DNA from 2 places in the Microbispora sp. NPDC049125 genome. Region 1 is predicted to be linked to the other one. Evidence: riboswitches for the same ligand, from Rfam matches in the RefSeq annotation. Region 1 holds a riboswitch; the other holds the start of a gene.

Region 1 (8,424 bases):
GAGCGCGCAGGCCGTACGGGCGTTCATGAGCATCGGGGAGGTGCTCGCCCTGCTGCAGGGCGACTTCCCCGACGTCACCGTCTCCAAGATCCGCTTCCTGGAGGGTGAGGGGCTCATCGAGCCCCAGCGGAGCCCCTCGGGGTACCGCAAGTTCACCCACAACGATGTCGAGCGCCTGCGCTACATACTGACGGCGCAGCGCGACCATTACCTGCCGCTCCGGGTGATCAAGGATCACCTGGACGAGCAGGCCTCCCGCCCGCGGAGCCTGCCCGCCGACGCCCCTCCTGTACGGCTGAGCCGCGAGGAGCTGATCGAGGCGGCCGGGATCGACGAGGACACGCTGGCCGAGATGGAGGGCTACGGCCTGGTCTCCCCGGTGGCCCGCCGGTACGACGCCGAGGCGCTGGAGATCGCGCGCAGCGTCGGGGCGCTCGCCCGGTTCGGCCTCCAGGCGCGTCACCTGCGTGCCGTCAAGGCGGTCGTGGAGCGCGAGGCCGGTCTCGTGGAGCAGGCGGTGGCCCCGCTGATGCGCCGCCGCGCCCCCGGAGCGATCGCCCAGGCCGACGAGACGGCCCGGGAGATCTCCGGACATCTCCAGGATTTGCACAACGCGTTACTTCGCGGGAGTGTTCGGGGCATTGTGGGGCGGTGACCGGCACATCCCCTCCCTCGTGGGTGTTACGTTGAATGCCTGGTGATATGCCGCGACGCTTTGAGACGGAGCCGCCCGTGTTGCAGATGGAGGTCGTGGGGGTTCGCGTTGAGATGCCCACCAACCAGCCGATCGTGCTCTTGAAGGAGACGAGCGGTGATCGGTACCTGCCGATCTGGATAGGCATGACCGAGGCGACCGCTATCGCGCTGGCCCAGGCGGAGGAGCCGCCGCCGAGGCCTCTGACTCACGACTTGTTCCGTGACGTGCTCGAAGCTCTGGGGGTGCGGCTGCGCACCGTCAACATCGTCGCCCTGCGTGACGGCATCTTCTTCGCCGACCTCGTCTTCTCGAACGGCGTCGAGGTGAGCGCCCGCCCGTCGGACTCGATCGCGCTGGCGTTGCGGACCGGGGCGACGATCTACGCCAGTGAGGACGTCGTCCAGGAGGCGGGCGTGAGCATGCCCGACGACCAGGAGGACGAGGTGGAAAAGTTTCGGGAGTTTCTGGACAAAATCACTCCCGAGGACTTCGGCCGGGCCGGCTGACGTGCCTGGCCATTTCGGGAAATTACGCTTCACGACGCGCCGGACAGGGTCGTTGACTGACGATGGCCCCGGTCCTACGGTGCAAGGGAAACCACGGTTGTAATTCGCGAACCCCCAGATCAGACCGTGGGATGAGAGAAAGCCGGAGGTCCGCAGTGGCGGTCAGCAGCGGCGAGGGTAAGTCGGCCGGCCAGCACGACCCGGTCCGGCAGTCGGCGCGGGAGCGCGCCGGCGAGCAGGGCCTGCTGTTCGACGAGCGGCCTACGGCGCTGCCCGACGACGTCGGATACCGCGGGCCGACGGCGTGCGCGGCGGCCGGGATCACCTACCGGCAGCTCGACTACTGGGCGCGCACCGAGCTGGTCTTGCCGACGATAAGACCGGCTCAGGGCTCGGGGTCGCAACGCCTGTACAGCTTCCGCGACATCCTGGTGCTCAAGGTCGTCAAGCGCCTGCTCGACACCGGGGTGTCCCTCCAGCAGATACGCACCGCCGTACGGCACCTGCGAGATCGCGGGGTCAACGACCTGGCGCAGATCACCTTGATGAGCGACGGCGTGAGCGTCTACGAGTGCACGTCGGCCGACGAGGTGATCGACCTGCTCCAGGGCGGCCAGGGCGTGTTCGGCATCGCGCTCGGGCGGGTCTGGCGCGAGGTGGAGGGATCGCTCGCCGAGCTGCCCGGTGAGCGCGCGGAGGCCGCCTGCGACGCGGAGGGGGACCATCCCTCGGACGAGCTGGCCCGCAGGCGTAAGGCACGCAAGACCGGTTAGACGGCACGTACGACGTACGACCCGGGCGGCTTCGGCGCACGCCGGCCCGGAGGACGGATCCCTGGAGCTGAAGGCACGCTACCCGGATCGTCCCGCGATATTCCTCTGTCACCTCCTTTGACCTGGGTGCACCCGGGGGGAGGTGCGTCGCTCCCGATATCGGGTACGGGTAGAGTGGTTCAGGCCGATGACCTCGTGCGGGAGAGATCCCTGTCACCAGGGGCGCCGAAGGAGCAACCTCCCCGGAATCTCTCAGGCACCCGGTACCGCACGGACGAGGCGACTCTGAAAAGCAGGCCACCAAGCCAGGTGGACCTCACCGAAGGGGAAAGCCGGGCGACAGGCCCGGTGAAGCTCTCAGGTCCGATGACAGAGGGGGAGACCGCACCACGACCGGCCCTTCCATGGGGGCGTACCGGTCGCGCAGGTCTCGACCCGTCCAGGAGGCCCCTGTCATGACCGATCGTTCGACGCTCCGCGAGCTGGCCGCCCCGCCGTTCTCCACCCGCCACATCGGCCCGTCCGACGCCGATCGCGCCCGGATGCTGGAGGCTGTCGGCTACGAGTCCGTGGCCGACCTGGTGGCCGTCGCCGTTCCCGAGGCGATCCGCACGAGCCGCCCGCTCGGCCTGCCGGAGGCGGCGAGCGAGGCCGAGGCCCTGGCCGAGCTGCGCGCCCTGGCCGCCGGGAACCGCGTGCTCACCTCGATGATCGGCCTTGGCTACCACGACACGATCACCCCCGGCGTGATCCTGCGCAACGTGCTGGAGAGCCCGGGCTGGTACACCGCATACACCCCCTATCAGCCGGAGATCTCCCAGGGCCGGCTGGAGGCGCTGCTCAACTTCCAGACCGTCGTCTCCGACCTCACCGGGCTGCCCGTCGCGGGGGCGTCCCTGCTGGACGAGGCGACGGCGGCGGCCGAGGCGATGACGCTGGCCCGGCGGGCCACCAAGGCGAAGACCGACGTCTTCGTGGTCGACGTGGACGCCCTGCCGCAGACGAAGGCCGTGCTGGCGACCCGCGCCGAGCCCCTGGGGATCACGCTCGTCGAGGCGGACCTCGCCGGCGACCTGCCCGAGTGCTTCGGCGTCCTCGTGCAGTACCCGGGCGCGAGCGGGCGCGTCGCCGACTTCCGCGCCGTGGCCGAGCGGGCCCACGCCCAGGGGGCGCTGCTGGTCGCCGCCGCCGACCTGCTGGCGCTGACCCTGCTGGCGTCGCCGGGCGAGCTGGGCGCCGACATCGCGGTCGGCTCCTCCCAGCGGTTCGGCGTGCCGCTCGGGTTCGGCGGCCCGCACGCCGCCTACATGTCCGTACGGGAGGGGCTGCAGCGGCAGATGCCGGGCAGGCTGGTCGGGGTGTCGGTCGACGCCGACGGCCGCTCCGCCTACCGCCTCGCCCTGCAGACCCGCGAGCAGCACATCCGCCGGGAGAAGGCCACCAGCAACATCTGCACGGCGCAGGTCCTGCTGGCGGTCATCGCCTCCATGTACGCCGTCTACCACGGCCCTGACGGCCTGCGCCGGATCGCCCAGCGGACCCACCGGCACGCCGCCGTCCTGGCGGCCGGGCTGCGCGACGCCGGCGTGGAGGTCGTCCACGAGGAGTTCTTCGACACCGTGCTGGCCCGGGTGCCCGGCCGTGCGGCCGAGGTCGTCGCGGCCGCCGCGGAAGCCGGGATCAACCTTCGCCACGTCGACGGCGACCACGTGGCGATCGCCTGCGACGAGAAGACCGCCGTCGCCCACCTGCTCGCCGTGTGGGCGGCCTTCACCGGCTCCCGGGCGGTCGCGGAATCCACGGTGGAGGACATCGACCGCGCGACCCCGGACGCCCTTCCCGCCGCCCTGTCGCGGACGTCGGACTTCATGACCCACCCGGTGTTCCAGTCGTACCGCTCGGAGACGGCGATGCTGCGCTACCTGCGGCGGCTGCAGGACAAGGACATCGCGCTGGACCGGTCGATGATCCCGCTGGGCTCCTGCACGATGAAGCTCAACGCCACCACCGAGATGGAGCCGATCACCTGGCCCGAGTTCGCCGCCATCCACCCCTTCGCACCCCTCGGCCAGGTACGCGGGTACGTCGAGCTGATCGAGACCCTCGAAGGCTGGCTGGCCGAGGTGACGGGCTACGACAAGGTGTCGATCCAGCCGAACGCGGGCTCGCAGGGGGAGTTCGCCGGGCTGCTCGCCATCCGCTCCTACCACCGGAGCAGGGGAGAGGCCGGCCGGGACGTCTGCCTCATCCCCTCGTCCGCCCACGGGACCAACGCGGCCAGCGCCGTCATGGCCGGCATGCGCGTGGTCGTGGTGGCCTGCGACGACGACGGCAACGTCGACCTCGGCGACCTCTCCGCGAAGATCGGTAAGCACCGCGACGCGCTCGCCGCGATCATGGTGACGTACCCGTCGACCCACGGCGTGTACGAGGAGACGATCGTGGAGATCTGCGACCGGGTCCACGAGGCCGGGGGCCAGGTCTACGTCGACGGCGCCAACCTCAACGCCCTGGTTGGCCTGGCCCGGCTGGGCGAGTTCGGCGCCGACGTCTCCCACCTGAACCTCCACAAGACCTTCTGCATCCCGCACGGCGGCGGCGGCCCCGGCGTCGGGCCGGTGGCGGTCAAGGCGCACCTCGCCGAGCACCTCCCGGCGCACGTGTCCGCCGCGCCGTACGGCTCGGCGGGCATCCTGCCGATCTCCTGGGCGTACGTGCGGATGATGGGCGGCGAGGGGCTGCGCGAGGCGACCGAGCAGGCGATCCTGTCGGCCAACTACCTCGCCCGCCGCCTCGCGCCGCACTACCCGGTCCTGTACACCGGCAGGGACGGCCTCGTGGCCCACGAGTGCATCGTCGACCTGCGGCAGATCACCAAGGAGACCGGCGTCACCGTGGACGACGTGGCCAAGCGCCTGATCGACTACGGGTTCCACGCCCCGACGATGTCGTTCCCGGTGGCCGGGACGCTGATGATCGAGCCGACCGAGAGTGAGGACCTGGCCGAGCTCGACCGGTTCGCGGACGCGTTGATCGCCATCCGCAGGGAGATCGCCCTGGTGGCGTCGGGGGAGTACGACCGGCAGGACAACCCGCTGCGCAACGCCCCCCACACCGCCGAGGCCGTCGCCGCGGACGACTGGGCGCACCCGTACTCGCGCAACGCCGCCGCCTACCCGGTGCCGGGGCTGCGCGAGGGCAAGTACTGGTCGCCGGTCCGCCGGATCGACCAGGCGTACGGCGACCGCAACCTCGTGTGCTCGTGCCCGCCCCTCGCGGCGTACGAGGACTAGTCAAGCGCGGGAAGCGGGAGGGTACGGCTTGCGCATGTGACTCCCGCGCGGGGGCCGCGCTGGTTAAGATCTTGGTGATCGTTTCCCTTCACCTCTGATCCGATGCGAGGCCCCCTGATGACGGCGATCGACCCCGGGCGGCGGATCGACCAGGCGCGCAGATTCGCCGAGACCGGCGATCTGGATGCGGCGGCCTCGATCTTCGCCGAGCTCGCCAGCGACGAAGGGGCCCCCGAGCGGGCGGAGGCCGCCGAGGGCCTGTCGATCGTCGTCGAGCGTCTCGCGGAGCGGCTGCTGGGTGAGGGGGAGCCCGAGCAGGCGGCGGACGTGCTGCTGGAGGCCCTGTCGGTGGCCGCGGTGTCCGACCCGGCGCGCCTGCGGGTCCTGCTCGGCATCGCCCACCTGGAGATGGCGTGCGCCGAGTTCACCGCCGCCGTCGAGGACGGCCGCAGGGAGGGCGGCGACGCGGAGACGGGCGCGCTGGCGATCGAGCTGCTCGCCCGCACGCTCCCGCTGCGCGGGCGGGACGCCGACGCCGAGACGGTCTGGCGTTACGGGCTCGACCATCCGGACGCGGCTCTCGCCGAGCAGGTGCGCCTGCGGATCGGCCGGGAGGTCCGCCCCGCGATGGAGGGCACCGGCGCCTGAAAGATCGTGGGGCGACGAGAACCCAGTGATTCTTCGCCGCCGGGTACCTGGCGCGGTAGTGGCGTGTCGTCAGGCAAGGCGGGCAGCCGGGTCATCACGTTCTTGACGACACGTGCGATCCGGTTCCCGCAAACCCGTAACCGGCATTTCCGGAAATATAGATATCCCGACAGGCATCTATCTATAAGTCGGTCGTACAGTTGAGTGTGCCGCGATTTCCTGTCAATAACAGAATCCTCGCCGCAGCGGTTGGGGTCACCGGTTCGCCCTTTGGGGGAGATTCTCCTCGGCATGGCCCACAGTGGACCTTTACGCAACCAGCTTCAGTGCTTAATCTGACCGCCTGAGTTGTCACTTTCCGCCTGCCATGCCGGAGTCCCGTGCCCTCATGACTCAACCCCACCCGGTACCCGCACCGAGGCCGCAGCCGTCACCGGTTCCCCAGCGGTCAACCGGACCGGAGGCGCCTCCCACCGTCGCTCCCTCCCCGGCCCCGCAGGCGTCACCGGTGCATGGTGTGGAAGGCGGCTACGCGGGGATCAACCCCGACGCGATGGACGAGATGGAGCGGGGGCTCGGCCGGGCCGAGGACGTGCTCGGCCGCAACGAGCCGCTCCTCCGGCAGGCTCTCGACCGGGTCGGCATCGACGTGTCGGGTCTGGGTGTGCTCCGGGAGACACGGAGCTGGATCGGGAGCAGCCGCCCGGACCTGCGGCGCCGGACCGAGACGATCCGTGCCGAACGCACGAAGTGGACGGCCTCCGGCGTGCTTCCCGGAGGGCTGACGGCGTTCGACGAGACGCTGTACGGCAAGACCGCGCATGATCCCGACGTTTACGCCGCGGTCAAAGCGCTCATCGGCGTCGACGAGAACGGCCAGGTCGACGCGCGGACAGTGGCGGAGCTCGAGAAGCGCACAGGCGACGCGACGTTCACCACCGCCCTGATGAACGCCCTGGGCCCCGCGAGATACCGCCAGGTCATGACCCAGACCACGGAGGACCTGGAAGGGAAGAGGTCGAAGCGGCTGCAGATCGCCCTCGGCAAGGCCCTGGGCACGGCGAGCTCTCATCTCACGGCGGCCTGGCGTGACGGCTTGATGTCCGGGGACAGGGTCGGCTGGCAGGAGGGCTACGCGATCGCGCTGGCGCTGAAACACGGCACCTACGACACCCGATTCCTGACATCGGTCGCGCGGAAGATCGACGCCTGGGACCGTAAGGCGTCCCAGTTCCCCGCCGCACTCGACCCGGGAGTCATGGAGGCCCTCATGGAGGCCCTCGCCCGTGATCCCGCCGCGGCGCAGGACTTCTTCACCGGTGATGACGCGATGCTGAAGCACTATCTGACAGAGCGGCGTGTGCAGGACCGCGGCCTCGCGCTCGGAAAGGCGCTGGAGGCCGCCATGCTCACCTTCCGCGACCACGACGGCTCACCGCAGCATCCCTCACGCGGTTACCTGTCGGCCAAACTCATGTCGGAGTTCGTGCACCTGCAGGCCGAGCGCATCGAGACAGGCCGCCCGCCCGAGTCCCTGGTCCCGCCAGTCACCACCGGCCACCTCCTCGCCGGCTACATCGCCGATATCGACAACGTCGCGCAAAAAGGCGGTCGCGTCCTGGAAGCGGGGGTAAGGGGAGCCGGCGATCCCAACGGCCCCGGCAAGAATTTCTGGGGGGTGCAGTTCAACAAGGAGGAACTGGGCAGTGTGATGAAGGAGACGTTCGCCGACTCCAAGGCGTTCGCCCCTGTCCTGATCGCCCAGACGAGTTACACCGCCTGGCTCCTCGATCACGGCGCCGCTGCGATGGCCGCTGGACGCGGAGATGACGCGCTTTTGACCACCGCGAGCCAGACTGGTGCAGGTTTCGGGATGATCACTGATGCCGCCGGCCTCGCCAAGATCGAAGAAGGCAAGGAACTGGACGAGACGCAGGCGAAGAACATGCAGATATTAATGGCGGTGGTGAACACCGGACTCGCCATTCCGCAGGCGGCGAGTTGGGCCATCGGGGCGGGCATAGTCGGGGCCCTGAGCGGTCTTGCCGAGGATGCTGTCAACGGTGACGCCGAGAGCAAGGCCCGGAGTGACGCCAATGCGGCCGTCGATCAAACCCGGACGCTGCTGAACGATCTCACCGCTCAGGCCATGTTGAGACACGGTGTGTTCGGCTCTGCCGATCCGCCCGCGAAAACCCATCCCTGGGCGTCGTTGGAGGGCCTTAAGAAGGGTGACGATCCCCGGGACAACCCCAACAACTTCCTGAAGGCTGATGGGCTGACGATCATGACGATGAAGGAGATGATCGACGAGAGTGCCACCAACAGCGTCGACAAGTATCGGAAGGTCGAGGCCTACGATCGCTGGCTCTACGACGGGCTGGCAGGAAAGCCCTGGCGGGATGTTCAGGGGCGCCTGAACATGGGGTTCTCCACAGCGTTCGCCCAGTACGGATGATGATGAGATTCCGCGCCTTGAGTCTTGCGGTAATGTGCGCTTTCGTTCT
Region 2 (8,424 bases), on a different contig from region 1:
GGCGCCCGCGTGGTCGCGGTCGACCTGGACGAGACCGCCGGGGCCAAGGTCGCCGAGGAGGTCGGCGGCCTGTTCGTGCGGGCCGACGTGGCGAACGAGGACGACGTCTCGCGGATGTACGCGACCGCCTTCGAGGCGTACGGCAGCGTGGACATCGCGTTCAACAACGCGGGCATCTCGCCGCCGGAGGACGACTCGATCCTCGACACCGGCATCGAGGCGTGGCGCCGGGTGCAGGAGGTCAACCTCACCAGCGTCTACCTGTGCTGCAAGGCCGTCATCCCGTACATGCAACGGCAGGGCAAGGGGTCGATCATCAACACGGCGTCGTTCGTCGCCGTCATGGGGTCGGCCACGTCGCAGATCTCGTACACCGCCTCGAAGGGCGGGGTGCTGGCGATGAGCCGGGAGCTGGGCGTCCAGTTCGCCCGGGAGGGCATCCGGGTCAACGCCCTGTGCCCTGGGCCGGTGGACACCCCGCTGCTGCGCGAGCTGTTCGCCAAGGACGCCGAGCGGGCGCAGCGGCGCCTGGTCCACGTGCCGATGGGCCGGTTCGCCAAGGCCGAGGAGATCGCGGCGGCCGTCGCGTTCCTGGCGTCCGACGACGCCGGTTTCATCACCGCCTCGCAGTTCCTCGTGGACGGCGGCATCTCCGGCGCGTACGTCACCCCGCTCTAAGCCGGGAAACAGCGGGGCGCCGGGTGGCGCCCCGCTTGAGCCGGAGCCCGGCCGGGCGACGATCGAAGCGCCCGCCTCGACTGCACGTCCGTGCGGGCTCGCATCGTTCGGGGCTCATATCTGGAAGGCAGGTCATGTCCCGTCCCGTCATCGGGGTCACGTGTTACGTCGAGCCCGCCCGGTTCACTGTGTGGGACATGCCGGTGGCGCTGCTGCCGTACATGTACGTCGAGCACATCACCCGCGCGGGCGGGCAGCCGGTCATCCTTCCCCCGGCCGGGGAGCCGTCGTCGCTCGTCGAGCGGCTCGATGGGCTGATCATCGCCGGGGGTGGGGACGTGGATCCCGCCCGGTACGGCGTGGATCCGGCTCCCAAGACCGGATACATCCGGAAGTTTCGGGATGAGGCGGAATTGGCGCTGGTGGATGCGGTTTTGCGGGTCGGCCTGCCGTTCCTGGGGATCTGCCGGGGGATGCAGGTCCTCAACGTGGCGCTCGGCGGCACGCTGCACCAGCACGTGCCCGACGTGGTGGGGCATGGTCAGCACTCCCCCGCCCCCGGCGTCTTCGGCCGTGTCCCCGTACGGCTCTCGCCGGGGTTGGCCAAGATCTACGGCGACTCCGACCTGACCCCGGCGCACTACCACCACCAGGCGATCGACCGTCTGGCCGACGGCTTGGAGGTCACCGCCCGGTCCGACGACGGCCTGATCGAGGCGGTCGATCTCACCGGCGCTTCCTTCGCGCTGGCCGTCCAGTGGCATCCCGAGGCCGACGAGGACGGCCCCCTCTTCGACGCCCTGGTCGAAGCCGCCGCCCACCCCGGCTGACCGGCCCGGTGAGGGGTCACCTCCTCGCCGTTGCCCGCTGACGCCATCACCGAAGGGCTTCTCATGGGTGCGACATGTCAGGAGCCAGCCTAAGTAAGCGATCCCAAGTGCGCTTACCGGAATCAGGTACACCGGCAGCCCGCGGCGAATATCCCACCAGCAGCGCCGATCCCCCTATAAGCAGATCCACCGCTGCGATCAATACAGCCCACGTGCCCGTGGAGCTGATGTCGGCCTTGTACTCGTACCGCACGCCAGTGGCGCCGGGCGCGGCCCGGGAGGTCAGCGTGACCGCGGCCTGCGTCCGGTCCTCCGCCAGCGGCGAGGTGACCTCGCCGGCGCCCACCATGGGGACACAGCGAAGAACTCTCCGCGTGGGCGAAGCGCCTCAACGAGGACCGCCGGTCAGCGACCGGGGATCTCTTCGACGTACGGCCGGCGCCCTTCCCGCCCCTAGCGGCCGTGCACCACTTGGCCGATGTGCCTGGCGTGTATCAGATACATGAGGGGCCGGGATCCAGGACCTCCGGCCATCGCCTGATCTCCGTGGGTTCAGGCGAACATCTCGTCAGCTGAGGCGACGGTGGCGGCCCTCCGGACCCAGCTCTTCAGCAGGGCCAGATCCTCGCATCGCTTGACCCGGTCGCGCGTGTCAGGCGAGATCTCGATGCCGCGAGCCTCCAGCACCTCCAGGATCGCCTCGGCTTCGCCCTCGGCGCGGCCCTGCGCGCGCCCCTTGTCCACCCAGTGGGACAGATACTGGCCGGCGAGGCTTTCGTAGTCCCGGCTCGTGGCGGTCACGATCTCCTCCAGGTGCTTGCGTGCCACACTCGGTAGCACGGTGAACACGTAGCTCAAATATAGCGTCGCCTGGTCCCGGTCCAAGGTCTCCAGCCCGGCCAGCATGGCTTCAAGAACAGGCCCGGTCTCGGTCTCGTCGCCGTGCGCGATGGCCGAAAGTACGGCCAGCTCGGGACAGGCGCGCGCCTGCTCCCGATCGGTGATGAGCGGGATGCGGCCAGGAGGGACGGCGATCGGGGTGAGGGCGCCGCCAGGCCCCAGCGTGATCGTGTGCTCGCTCCAGTCGGCCACCGACCGGTCCGGGCAGATGACGATCAGCGCGGTCGGGCACTTCAGCCGGGCACGCAGCACCGTGACGTACACCGGCCAGCTGAACCGCTTGTGCGCGTCCCGGCGTTGCTGCACTTCGACGATCAGCGCCATGAGGGGCGTGTCCGCCGCGTCGCGCAGCACCACCACCGAGTCCGCGCGGTACTCGACCGGGGCCAGCTGCGTGCAGTCCACCGCCTCGACCCGCGCCGAGGCGAAAGCCGGCGGCTCGATGCCGGCGGCGTGGCGCAACAGCTCGACGGCGGTGATCGGCCGATTGTGAATCAGGTCGATGGGCATCTCGTGATCAATGCCGGGCATGGCGATCACATTACCGAAAGCTACTATCCGATTACCCAGAGTTCGAGAATCCGGACGGTCGGGCGGCCGGTGCCACGCGTACGCCGCAGGGATGGGACGTCTGACTCCTATGGAGCCCACCATCCCCGGAGTTCCGAGATCGGCGGCGACCCACTACGCTGGCAGGACACCAGTGATCCCGTGCGGGAGAGCGTCCTGGCAGCCGGTCAGGGCCCCTGAAGGAGCAAGCCCTCCCCGCGAACCTCTCAAGGCAAAGGACCGTGCGGGCCAGGTGACCTCTGGAAAGAAGGCCGCGAGGCCTCGCCGAAGGTGAAAGTCCGGCAAATACCGGGCGAAACTCTCAGGCGCCGATGACAGAGGGGGAGGATGCCCAATGTCCGACGCAGCATCCGTCCTTCCCGAGGTGCGATCATGTCCCGATCCACCCCGCTGCGCGGGGTCCACGAAAGCCTTGGCGCGACCCTGACCGACTTCGCCGGGTGGCTGATGCCCCTGCGGTACGGCAGCGAGTCCGCCGAGCACACCGCCGTACGCACGGCCGCCGGGCTGTTCGACCTGTCCCACATGGGAGAGATCTTCGTCTCCGGGCCGCAGGCGAGCACGGCGCTGGACTACGCGCTGGTCGGCCATCTGAGCGCGCTGGAGCCGCTCCGCGCCCGCTACACGATGATCGTGAACGAAGAGGGCGGCATCCTCGACGACCTCATCGTCTACCGCCTCGGCGACGAGGAGTTCATGGTCGTCGCCAACGCCTCCAACTACGCCATGGTCGCGCGTGAGCTCGCCGAACGCGCCGCGCCGTACGACGCCCGGGTGGAGGACAGGTCCGAGGAGTACGCGCTGGTCGCGGTGCAGGGGCCCAGAAGCGCCGAGATCCTGCGCGGCCTGACCGACGCCGAGCTCGACGGCCTCAAGTACTACGCGATCCTGCCCGGCGGAGTGGCCGGGGTGGAGACGCTGATCGCCCGGACCGGCTACACGGGCGAGGACGGGTTCGAGCTGTTCGCCCGCGCGCAGGACGCCGTCACGCTGTGGAACGCCCTGGCGGAGGCGGGCGCGGCGGCCGGGCTGATCCCCGCCGGCCTCTCGGCCCGCGACACGCTGCGCCTGGAGGCGGGCATGCCGCTCTACGGCAACGAACTCAGTGTGGAGACGACGCCGTTCGACGCGGGGCTCGGCCGGGTGGTGCGGTTCGACAAGCCTGGCGACTTCGTCGGCAGGGCCGCGCTCGCCAAAATCGCCGATGCCGTGGAGACCGAATCGGCGGGCTCCGGCCGCAGGCTCGCCGGACTGGTCGCCCGTGGGCGCCGGGTGCCCCGCCACGGGTATCAGGTGACTCTCGACGGCGCCGTCGTCGGCGAGGTGACCAGCGGCGCGCCGTCCCAGTCGCTCGGGCGGCCCATCGCGATGGCGTACGTGTCCGGGGCCGCCCTGGAGCGCGGAGGCCTGGCGGTGGACATCCGTGGTAGTCACGAACCCGTCGACGTCGTCGACCTGCCGTTCTACAGGAGGACCAAGTGAGCAGCATCCCCGACGAGCTGAGCTACACCAAGGAGCACGAGTGGGTGGCCGGGCTGGATGACGGCCTCACCGTGACGGTCGGCGTCACGGCCTACGCCGCCGAGCAGCTCGGCGACGTGGTGTACGTGCAGGTGCCCGAGGTGGGAGCGACCGTGGCGACCGGCGACGCGGTCGGCGAGGTCGAGTCGACCAAGTCCGTCAGCGACATCTTCGCCCCGGTGGGCGGCGAGGTCGTCGAGGTCAACCCCTCCGTGGTGGACGACCCCTCGCTGGTCAACTCCGACCCGTACGGCGAGGGCTGGCTGTTCCGCGTCCGCATGGAGGAGGAGCCGGACGACCTGCTGTCGGCCGCCGAGTACACCGCCCTCACCTCCGGCGAGTCCTGAACTCCGGAGGAGGCGACGGTCAATGGCGATCAGCGTCTTCGATCTGTTCAAGGTGGGGATCGGGCCGTCCAGCTCGCACACGGGCGGCCCGATGGCGGCGGCGCACCGGTTCGCGCGCGGCCTGCACGACGACGGCCTGCTGGAGAAGGTCACCCGCGTCGACGTCATGCTGTACGGCTCGCTCGGCCTGACCGGCAAGGGCCACGGCAGCGACAAGGCCGTCCTGCTCGGCCTGTCCGGCGACAAGCCCGAGCTGGTCGACGTCGACACGGTCGACGCGAGGCTCGCCGCCATGCGGGAGAGCGGGACCGTCCGCCTGTACGGCTCCCGCGAGATCCCCTTCGTCATCGGCGAGCACCTGGTCTTCGAGCGGAAGATCTCGCTCCCCCACCATCCGAACGGCATGCGCTTCACCGCGTACGCCGAGGACACGCCACTGCGGGAGAAGGTCTACTACTCGGTCGGCGGCGGCTTCGTGGTCGACGAGAACGCCACCGGCGCCGACCGGATCAAGCCCGACGACACGGTCGTGCCGTACCCGTTCACGACCGCGGCCGGGCTGCTCGCCCACTGCGCCGAGACGGGCCTGTCGATCTCCGGCCTGATGCTGGAGAACGAGACGGCCTTCGGCCGTACGCCCGCGGAGATCCGCGCGGAGCTGCTGTACCTGTGGTCGGTGATGGCCGAGTGCGTGCGGCGGGGAAGCGAGCGCGAGGGCGTCCTGCCGGGCGGTCTCAAGGTGCGGCGGCGGGCCCACCAGCTCCTGCGCAAGCTGCGGAGCGAGGGCGACGGCGACCCGCTCCAGGCGATGGACTGGGTGACGATGTTCGCCCTGGCCGTCAACGAGGAGAACGCCGCCGGAGGCAGGGTGGTCACCGCGCCCACCAACGGCGCGGCAGGCATCATCCCGGCCGTCCTGTCCTACTACATGCGGTTCATGCCTGGAGCGAGCGACGAGGGCGTCGTCCGCTTCCTGCTGACGGCCGGGGCGATCGGCGTGCTGTTCAAGGAGAACGCCTCGATCTCCGGCGCCGAGGTCGGCTGCCAGGGCGAGGTCGGGTCGGCCTGCTCGATGGCGGCGGCCGGGCTGACCGAGGCGCTGGGCGGCACCCCCGAGCAGGTCGAGAACGCCGCCGAGATCGGCATCGAGCACAACCTCGGCCTCACCTGCGACCCCATCGGCGGCCTGGTCCAGATCCCGTGCATCGAGCGGAACGCGGTCGCGTCGATCAAGGCGATCGCCGCCGCCCGCATCGCCCTGCGGGGTGACGGCCGCCACTTCGTGTCGCTCGACAAGGCCATCAAGACGATGCGCGACACCGGCAGGGACATGCTCGACAAGTACAAGGAGACCTCGCGGGGCGGCCTGGCCGTCAACGTCATCGAGTGCTGACCTCCCGGGCTATGGTGGGTGCTTTCGCGGCAGCCGGGGAGGTTCTGTGACGTTGCGCTCGCATCGCGCGTTCCTGGTCGTGCTGGCCCTGGGCGTGGCGCTGCGCGCGCTCGCCGTGCTGGGATACCGCCCGGCGCTGTGGTTCTGGGCGGACTCGTTCGCCTACCTCAGCTCGGCTCTCGACCTGCGGCCCCTGGCGTCGCGGCCGTCCGGCTACGCGCTGTTCCTGCGCGCGCTGGAGCCCCTGCACAGCCTGACGGCCGTCGTGGTGGCCCAGCACCTGCTCGGCCTCGCCGTCGCGACGTGCGTGTACGCGGTGCTGCGGCGGCGTACGAGCCTGCCGGGATGGGGGGCGGCGCTGGCGGCCGCGCCGGTGCTCCTCGACGTCCACCAGATCCAGCTCGAACACCTCGTCATGGCCGACCTGCTCTTCACCGCCCTGGTCGTCTTCGCGGTGACGGCCCTGCTGTGGCACCCACGGCCCGCCGCGTGGACGGTCGTCGCGGCGCTGCTCCTGCTCGCCCTGGCCACGATCACCCGGACCATCGGACTGCCGCTGATCCCTCTCGCCGCGCTTCTCGTCGCCCGTTCCGGATGGCGTGCGGCCGTCGCGGGCCTGGTCGCCGCGGCCGCCGTGCTCGGCGGCTACGCCGTGTGGTTTCACAGCGCGAACGGCTCGTACGGCATGGGCGGCAGCAACGTGTGGCTGTGGTCGCGGACGATGACGTTCGCCGACTGCGCGAAGATGCACCCACCGAGGGATCTCGCCGTCCTGTGCCCGTCGGAGCCCCGGCTCGCCGCCCCCGCCTACATCTGGGACGCCCGCTCGCCCATCCAGCGGGCCGGGGCCGACCGGGAACGGCTGGCCGGCGAGTTCGCCTCGCTGGCGATCCGCAGCCAGCCCGCCGACTTCCTCATGACGGGGCTGCACGACGCCCTCTGGGCGTTCGAGTGGGACCGGCGCCCCTACCCCTCCCCCGGGCCGCAGAGCGCGTACGTCTTCCCCGCCTCCGTCAAGCCGTTCAACGATAAGGTCGCCTCCGCCGGGCGCACGGCGACCCAGCTCACCGCGGCCTATCAAGGGGCCTACCAAGGGGCCTACCAGGGGACGTCCGGGGCGACGCGCGTCGCCGGGCCGTACGCGGGCTGGCTGCGCGCCTACCAGGACCAGGGGTTCCTGCGGGGCCCGCTGCTGGCCGTCATCCTGCTCACCGGGCTCGGGGGGCTGCTCGCGCGCCGGTGGGCGGCGCTGCTCCCCTGGGCCGCCGCCATGACGCTGCTCCTGCTGCCGCCGCTCATCGCGGCGTTCGACCACCGGTACGTGGTGCCGGTCGTGCCGCTCGCCTGCCTCGCCGCCGGGCTCGCCCTCGGCTCCCGGCGATCACCGCCTCCCTGGCGGTCAGCGGCGGCGGACGTGCAGCCGGACGAGCGTCGGCAGACCGGGCCGCTCCACCGCGCGGCGAACGCGTGAGATCGCCGAGCCGTCCAGCCGCTTGATCACCTCGTGCAGGTCGGCGCCGGGCCGCAGTGACAGCGCCACCCGGATCCTGCGGTCGCCGACCACCCGTACGGAGATCTTGCCGATGCCCTCGACGCCCTTGAGCGCGACGCCGAGCATGGCGATCCCGGCCCCCGTACGGCTCCCGAACCGCCCCCAGCCGAGCGCGCCCACGAACCAGCGGGTCGCCGTCAGGGCCAGCAGAATCGCCACTCCCGCGGCCAGCGGCGGCGCCCAGGCGTTCCGGCCGAAGAACGCCAGATCCACCATGAGAGCATTCGGGCGGTCATGGGCGGCGGATAGGGCGAAGGCCCCGCCCGCGACGAGGGCCAGGCCGACCAGGCCGATCCCCACGCGGTTCCCAAGATGCGGGCGCATCGTCAGATCCTCCTCCGGCGCAGCCGTACGACGACCTCGTGGCGGCACAGCGCGCCGAGGCCGGACAGCCGGTCGCCCACGGCGGCGCCGACCTCGCGGAGCAGCTCACCCGCGTGGGACGCGTCGGTGACCACCGTGACCTCGATCCGCCTGCGCATGATGCGGACGTAGGCCCGCTGGACGCCGTCCACCTCGCGGGCCGCCGCGCCGACCGTACGGCGCAGGCCCTCACGGGTCAGCCCGAGCACGAGCAGCGGGTCGTCGCACTCCAGCGGCACCAGCCGGGGACGGCCGGGCAGCACGGCCAGC

What was found. Region 1 has a riboswitch for glycine ahead of gcvP (aminomethyl-transferring glycine dehydrogenase). Riboswitches for the same ligand answer to the same signal wherever they lie in the genome.
Region 2: linked by a shared signal. The riboswitch ahead of gcvT (glycine cleavage system aminomethyltransferase GcvT) and the one ahead of gcvP (aminomethyl-transferring glycine dehydrogenase) in region 1 are both predicted to bind glycine.

Annotation. Positions count from the first base shown of each region.
Region 1 covers NZ_JBEZDW010000004.1:118,278-126,701, forward strand. The annotation lists gene AB0B72_RS06370 (MerR family transcriptional regulator) at 1-655, shown strand, start outside; gene AB0B72_RS06375 (bifunctional nuclease family protein) at 733-1,203, shown strand; gene AB0B72_RS06380 (MerR family transcriptional regulator) at 1,359-1,976, shown strand; glycine riboswitch at 2,165-2,255, shown strand; gene gcvP (aminomethyl-transferring glycine dehydrogenase) at 2,432-5,269, shown strand; gene AB0B72_RS06390 (hypothetical protein) at 5,387-5,917, shown strand; gene AB0B72_RS06395 (hypothetical protein) at 6,435-8,375, shown strand.
Region 2 covers NZ_JBEZDW010000035.1:27,313-35,736, forward strand. The annotation lists gene AB0B72_RS31115 (3-oxoacyl-ACP reductase) at 1-678, shown strand, start outside; gene AB0B72_RS31120 (gamma-glutamyl-gamma-aminobutyrate hydrolase family protein) at 813-1,508, shown strand; gene AB0B72_RS31125 (hypothetical protein) at 2,061-2,939, opposite strand; glycine riboswitch at 3,113-3,210, shown strand; gene gcvT (glycine cleavage system aminomethyltransferase GcvT) at 3,351-4,460, shown strand; gene gcvH (glycine cleavage system protein GcvH) at 4,457-4,846, shown strand; gene AB0B72_RS31140 (L-serine ammonia-lyase) at 4,869-6,239, shown strand; gene AB0B72_RS31145 (hypothetical protein) at 6,286-7,710, shown strand; gene AB0B72_RS31150 (hypothetical protein) at 7,639-8,115, opposite strand; gene AB0B72_RS31155 (DUF6286 domain-containing protein) at 8,118-8,424, opposite strand, start outside.